2 regions of the Kitasatospora sp. NPDC092286 genome follow, and region 2 is predicted to be linked to the other one. Evidence: riboswitches for the same ligand, from Rfam matches in the RefSeq annotation. Region 2 holds a riboswitch; the other holds the start of a gene.
What was found. Region 2 has a riboswitch for ZMP and ZTP ahead of ACIQIB_RS22955 (bifunctional 5,10-methylenetetrahydrofolate dehydrogenase/5,10-methenyltetrahydrofolate cyclohydrolase). Riboswitches for the same ligand answer to the same signal wherever they lie in the genome.
Positions count from the first base shown of each region.

Region 1: it holds a riboswitch for ZMP and ZTP, as region 2 does, so the genes downstream of both, ACIQIB_RS04165 (glycine hydroxymethyltransferase) here and ACIQIB_RS22955 (bifunctional 5,10-methylenetetrahydrofolate dehydrogenase/5,10-methenyltetrahydrofolate cyclohydrolase) in region 2, are expected to answer to the same signal.

Region 1 is NZ_JBIVRD010000002.1:323,490-326,880, forward strand. Features, by position in the region: gene ACIQIB_RS04155 (ABC transporter substrate-binding protein) at 1-264, opposite strand, end outside; gene ACIQIB_RS04160 (ABC transporter permease) at 357-1,370, opposite strand; ZMP/ZTP riboswitch at 1,676-1,771, shown strand; gene ACIQIB_RS04165 (glycine hydroxymethyltransferase) at 1,801-3,273, shown strand; gene ACIQIB_RS04170 (aldehyde dehydrogenase family protein) at 3,324-3,391, opposite strand, start outside.
Region 2 is NZ_JBIVRD010000022.1:144,249-147,639, reverse strand. Features, by position in the region: gene ACIQIB_RS22965 (DUF1453 domain-containing protein) at 1-392, shown strand, start outside; gene ACIQIB_RS22960 (Imm10 family immunity protein) at 464-874, shown strand; gene ACIQIB_RS22955 (bifunctional 5,10-methylenetetrahydrofolate dehydrogenase/5,10-methenyltetrahydrofolate cyclohydrolase) at 1,169-2,002, opposite strand; ZMP/ZTP riboswitch at 2,051-2,136, opposite strand; partial or broken gene ACIQIB_RS22950 (YciI family protein) at 2,224-2,478, shown strand; gene ACIQIB_RS22945 (SDR family NAD(P)-dependent oxidoreductase) at 2,838-3,391, shown strand, end outside.

The DNA.
Region 1 (3,391 bases), on a different contig from region 2:
GCCCGCGTACACCTTCTGCGGGTCGAGGTGGCGGAAGTCGGTGGTGTTGTAGACGTTCACCGTGCCGCCCTGGCGGGCACCGGGGACGGCGGGGGCCGGGCCGGCGCTCTCCTTCTCGGTGCCGAGCGCGGCGGTCAGCGGGGAGGCGTCCTTGGCGGCCGGACCGCCGGCGGCGGCACCGGAGCCCGCGCCCGCCCCGGCCGAGCAGGAGGTCGCCAGCAGCGCGGTGGCGACGACGGCGAGGGACGGTTTGATCCAGCGCATGGCGAATCTCTCCTTGCCCCGGTGGCCGGGGCTGGTAGGTGACATGAGGAGCGGCGGGAAGAAGAAGACGGAGAAGGCCGGCGGGCCGGGTCTCAGCGGGCGGCGCGCGGATCCAGGGCGTCCCGGACGGCGTCCCCGAGCAGGTTGAAGGCCAGCACGAAGAGCAGCAGCGCCACGCCCGGGAAGAACATGTAGGTCGGGTCGGCCTGGAAGACCTCGGAGCCGCGGGCGATCATCCGGCCCCAGTCCGGGATCGGCTCGGTGATGCCGACACCGAGGAACGAGAGCACCGCCTCGGAGGCGACGAAGGTCGGCACCGCCATCGTGGCGTGCACCAGAAGCTGCGCCCGGACATTCGGCAGGAGTTCGCGGACGACGATATGGAATCCGCCGGCGCCGAGCGCCCGGGCGGACTGCACGAAATCCCTTTCCCGAAGCGACCGGACGGAGGCGCGCAGGGAAAGCGCGAGCGGAATCCAGCCGAACGCGGAGAAGACCAGGATCAGCACCAGGAACTGCATCCACTCCGGTTCCGCGGTGCCGGGATCGACCAGCCGGGACTGGATGATCGGGCTGAGCGCGAGCAGCAGGAGCAGGGTGGGGAAGGCCAGCAGCACATGGGAGAGGAAGCCGAAGAGCCGGTCGGTGACCCCGCCCAGGTAGCCCACGGCGACGCCGACCAGCACCCCGAGGGTGGTGGTGATGACCGCCGAGGCGAAGGCGATCAGCAGCGAGGTGCGGATGCCGTACAGCAGCTGGGTGAACACGTCCCGGCCGAGGCCCGGCTCCAGGCCGAACCAGAAGTCGCCGGAGATACCGCCGTTGGGCAGCATCGGCAGCCCGCCGTCGCTGAGCAGGCCGGGCGTGTTCTGGCCGTAGTGCTCGACCGGGTTCTTGCCGTACAGGGCGGCGATCAGCGGCGCGGCGAGCGCGAGCAGCAGGAAGAGAAGGACGACGGCGAGGGCGGCGGCGCCGACCCGGTCGCGGCGGATCCGGCGCAGCGCGGCGCGCAGCGGGCGGTCCTGCGGAGCGGGGGGCCGGGCCCGCGGCGCGTCCGGGGCGCCCGGAGCGTCGGGCGTGCCTGCGACTGTCTCGACCACTGCCATGAGAGGCGTACTCCCCGAATTCTCCGCCGCCCCGTGGGTGAGGGTGCGCTGGTGTGCATTTCCGGACCGGCCTACGGGGGTTTCCCGGCGGCCTGCCGAACGCCATCAGATCGGACACCACCGGACTTCCGCAAATCATTCCCGGCGGAACTCCGGGGCAATGTTTCGGGAATTGTGACGGCTTCATTCCGCTGCAATAGTGCCGTTGCACTAGAACGCCCGTAAGGGGGCAAACCGGGCGATGCGCAGGGTGTCGTCCCGCATTCTGAGATCTCCGCCACACCCGCTGGGGCGTTGATACGATCCCAGGGAGCCGCGACTGGCGCGCACGGATGGAATCGACCATCGGGAAGCGGCTCCGTGCCGACGCACGTCAGTTGCCGAGCGCCTGGGCCGTCCGTACTCGTCCGCCTGCCACGAGGAGACCGCCTTGGCCACCCCTGCCACCCCCGCGACGCCGCACACCACCGCGAGCGCCGCCGCCAACACCGCGTTCCGCAGCGCCCTCGACGTCGTCCGCGACGTGGAGCCGCGGATCGCCGCCGCGATCGGCCAGGAGATCGAGGACCAGCGCGCCTCGCTCAAGCTGATCGCCAGCGAGAACTACGCCTCCCCGGCCGTCCTGCTCGCCATGGGCAACTGGCTCAGCGACAAGTACGCCGAGGGCACCGCCGGCCGCCGCTTCTACGCCGGCTGCCGCAACGTCGACACCGTCGAGACGATCGCCGCCGAGCACGCCCGCGCGCTCTTCGGCGCCGACCACGCCTACGTCCAGCCGCACTCCGGCATCGACGCCAACCTGACCGCCTTCTGGGCGGTGCTCTCCCAGCGGGTCGAGAGCCCGGCCCTCCGGCGGGCCGACGTCCGCAACGTCAACGACCTCACCGAGCAGGACTGGGCCGAACTCCGCCACGAGCTCGGCAACCAGCGGATGCTCGGCATGTCCCTGGGCACCGGCGGCCACCTCACCCACGGCTTCCGCCCCAACATCTCGGGCAAGATGTTCGAGCAGCGCAGCTACGGCACCGACCCGGCCACCGGCCTGATCGACTACGACGCGCTGCGCGCCACCGCCCGGGAGTTCCGCCCGCTGATCCTGGTGGCCGGCTACTCGGCGTACCCGCGGCTGGTGAACTTCCGGACGATGCGCGAGATCGCGGACGAGGTCGGCGCGACCCTGATGGTCGACATGGCGCACTTCGCCGGGCTGGTCGCCGGCAAGGTGCTCACCGGTGACTTCGACCCCGTCCCGCACGCCCACATCGTCACCACCACCACCCACAAGTCGCTGCGCGGCCCGCGCGGCGGCATGGTGCTCTGCACCTCCGAGCTGGCCGAGCACGTCGACCGCGGCTGCCCGCTGGTGCTCGGCGGCCCGCTGTCGCACGTGATGGCCGCCAAGGCGGTCGCCTTCGCCGAGGCCCGCCGCCCGGAGTTCCAGCTGTACGCCCGCCGGGTGGTGGACAACGCCCACGCCCTCGCCGAGGGCCTGCTGCGCCGTGGCGGCAAGCTGGTCACCGGCGGCACCGACAACCACCTCGTCCTCGCGGACGTCTCCGGCTACGGCCTGACGGGCCGTCAGGCCGAGGCGGCGCTGCTGGACTCGGGCATCGTCACCAACCGCAACTCCGTCCCGCAGGACCCGAACGGCGCCTGGTACACCTCGGGCGTCCGGCTCGGCACACCCGCGCTCACCACCCGGGGTCTGGGCGTCGCCGAGATGGACGAGATCGCCGGCCTGATCGACACCGTGCTGCGCGGCACCACCCCGGCCGTCGGCCGCACCGGCGCCTCCTCCAAGGCCCAGTACACCCTGGACGAGTCGCTGCGCGACGGCGTCGCCAAGCGCGCCGCCGATCTGCTCGCCGGCTTCCCGCTCTACCCGGGCGTCGACCTGTCCTGATGGGCGCGCGGGGGGTGCGGGCCCGGCCGGGCCCGCACCCCACAAATCGGCTAGTACTGAAGCGACTTGTACTGCAGGAACTCCTCCAGCCCGTGTCGCCCCAGCTCCCGGCCGAGCC
Region 2 (3,391 bases):
CGAGGGACCTCTTCGCGGCCCCGGTGATCCTGACCGGGATCGGCATCCTGTCCCTGACCAAGGCGAAGGACCTGACCGGCACCGACCTCATCTGGGTCATCACCGGCAGCGCCCTCGGTGCGGTACTCGGCGCACTCCGCGGGGCCACCGTCCAACTCCTCGAAAGGGAAGGCGTCCTGTGGCAGCGCTACACCGGCCGGACCTTCCTCGCCGTGATCGGCACCCTGGCGGTCACGGCCGGCTTCGGCGCCCTGGCGGCGAAGCTGGGCATGCACGAGAACGCACGCCCCGTCCAGCTCTCCATCGGGGTGAGCTTCCTCGGCGAGTCCCTGATGATCGGCCACCGCGGCCTGACCTCCGGCATCCCCTTCGCCCCGGCGCGCCCCCGCTGACCCGTTGCCATGCCCCGTACCCGTCCAACCCTCCGCCCGACCTCGATGAGCGCCCCTGATAGAACCGTGCCATGACCTATCGGTTCACCGCCCGGGCCGCCGCTGCGGATACGGACCCCGACAGCTACTTCGCCGAGGCCGGCCTCGCCGAGCACGCGGACGGCAGCGGCTTCATCCTGCTGTTCATGTCCGGCGAAGAAGAGCCGGACGAGCAGGACATCGCCCTGGGATTCGACACCCACTGCCTGGTCACGGCCGATCAGGGGACCGCGTACGGATGTGTGCGCGAAGTCGTGCTGACCGGGAACGTCCTCCGGGTGAGCCTGGACCCCTCGGACCTGGCCGCCCTGGGGCTGGACGACCCCGAGATCGAGGCCACCATCGAGGCGCCGGCCGAGGACCTCGCCCGGTTCCGCGAGGTCCTCCCGGAGGTCCTGGCCTACGGACGGGCCGACGCCCTGCCCACGCGCGTCGTCGTCTGACGGCCATACCCACCCTCGCCCCCGTCCGCCCTTACCGAAGCCGGTCGCTCTGCGGGTCGAAAACGAGTGGAACGGCGAGAACGACTACACCACCCGCCCCGGTAACCGGGGACGATGCCGCGGCCGCGCATCGGGCCCCGGCACGATGCTGGTGGAATTCGAACTCTGTCGTTTCGCCCCGTCTCTGGTCAGGCGGGGCGAAGCACTTCGAGGCGGCTGGTGCGGGTGCGGGCCCGGGGTGTGTCGGTGAGCCAGGGCTCTCGTGGGCGACGGCCCGGCCCACGAGAGCCCACGTCAACTCGTCCCGAGCTGACGTGACGCCGCCTCCAGCGTCTGGGCAAGGAGCACGGCGATGGTCATGGGGCCGACACCTCCGGGGACGGGGGTGATCAGACTTGCCCGGTTCCTGGCGGTCTCGAAGTCCACGTCCCCGACGTTGCCCGGGTTGTATCCCGCATCAATCACCACCGCACCGGGCTTGATGTCCGCGCCGGTAATGAAACGCGGCCGTCCAACCGCGGCGAGCAGGATGTCGGCCTCCCGAACGATCGCGGACAGATTGGTGGTACGCGAGTGACAGTACGTCACCGTGGCATCGCGTCCCAACAGGAGCATGCCTGCGGGCTTGCCCAGGATCGCGCTGCGTCCTACCACGACCGCGTGCTTCCCGGCGAGGTCCACGTCGTACTCCTCCAGCAGACGCATGATTCCTCCGGGGGTGCAGGACACGAAGCCCGGAAGGCCGAAGCCCATCGCCGCGAAGGAATGCATGGTCACCCCGTCGACGTCCTTGTCCGGAGCGATCGCTTCGAAGGCGGCGCGTTCGTCGATGTGTGCACCCACGGGGTGTTGCAGCAGGATGCCGTGCACGCCGGCGTCCTGGGAGAGGTCGGTGACGGCTTCGATCAGGCCGCTGGTGCTGATCGAGGCGGGCAGGGCCACGTGCCGTGACGTGATGCCCGACTTCTCGCACCGGGCTCGCTTCATTCGGACGTAGGTCACCGAAGCCGGATCTTCTCCGACCAACACGGTAGCCAGGCACGGGGCGGTCCCGGTGCGTCGGCGGAGGTCTGCGGCAGCCGCGGTGCTGCTCTCGATGATGCGGCGGGCAAGACCGGTGCCGTCCATCAGGCGAGCTGTCTCTGTCCAAGCCACGTGCCACTCCTGAGCCTCACGGTGAGTCGCCCAGGCGCACGGCATCGACAGAGTGCCAGGCCGCTCCCCGGTGGTACTCCACCTCAGCGCCAGTCACGGCCCGGCCCTCACTTTAGCGGACAGGGCCCGGCGTTCGAGGTCGTCACGAGCAGGACCGTCAACGGTTGAGGCTGCCGAGCGGCCGTCGCCATGAAATCCGCTCGACCTGGTTACCTCGTTCAAGAGAGCCTACGGGCACGGAGTTCCTCGTCCACCACCGCGATCGGCCCGGCTCCGAGGGGCTGCGCGAGGAACTGCTGGAAGAGCACTGGGCCTACATGGACCGGTACGCGACGGAGATGATCGCCCGCGGCCCGACCCTTTCCAGCGACGGCGGCACGCCCACCGGCAGCGTGCACATCGTCGACCTGCCGGATTCCGCCGCCGCCCGCGCGTTCGCCTTCGACGAGAGGAGGAGCAGCCGGCCACCAGGACCGCCGCGGTGAACGCCGCGGCGGCGCGGAGGCGGCTGCGTCTGCTGGACGCCATGGGTTCCCCTCGGGTGCTCGTGCTCGCCCCTGCTCGGGTGGCGCACGGCTGCTCGGCTGCCGCGCGCCTGCTCGGGGCCGCGCGGCACGACGGACCGGGACGCTCCCACGATCCGTTCCCCGGACGGGAACCTCAACCGGGGTGGGCTGTTCGGCCGCCGCACGCTGTGGTCGTTGGTCAAGCGGGCCCCGGGAATCGCCGATGACGAGAACGGAATCCCTCGGGGAAGGAGCGCTTCCCCGTATGTCAGCTCACCCTTTCCGACACGGAGGACAACCTCATGGGTTCGTTTGATCTGACCGGGCGCGTGGCCCTGGTGACCGGCGCGACCAGCGGCATCGGTGCCGCCACCGCGGCGCTGCTGGCGCAGCGGGGAGCGCATGTACTGGTCGCCGGCCGCGACGGCTCCCGCGGCGAGTCCGTGGTCGCCGCCATCCGCGCCGGCGGCGGCAGCGCCGACTTCGTCGCCGCCGATCTGCGCGAGGCGCGGCTGGTGCGGCAACTGGCCCGGCAAGTCGTGGACCTGGGCGGCGGCCGGGCCGACATCCTGGTGAACAACGCGGGCGTCTACCCGTTCGGGCCCACCGAGAAGGCGGCGGAGAGCGAGGTCGACACCGTCTACGCGCTGAATGTGAAGGCGCCGTTCCACCTGGTGGCGGAACTCGCGCCGGCGATGGCCGAACGGGGCCACGGTGCGATCGTCAATGTGAGCACCATGGTCGCCGCGTACGGGGCCGCGGGCATGGCCCTGTACGGGTCGAGCAAGGCGGCCGTCGAACTGCTGACCAAGGCGTGGGCCGCGGAGTACGGCCCGCGCGGGGTGCGGGTCAACGC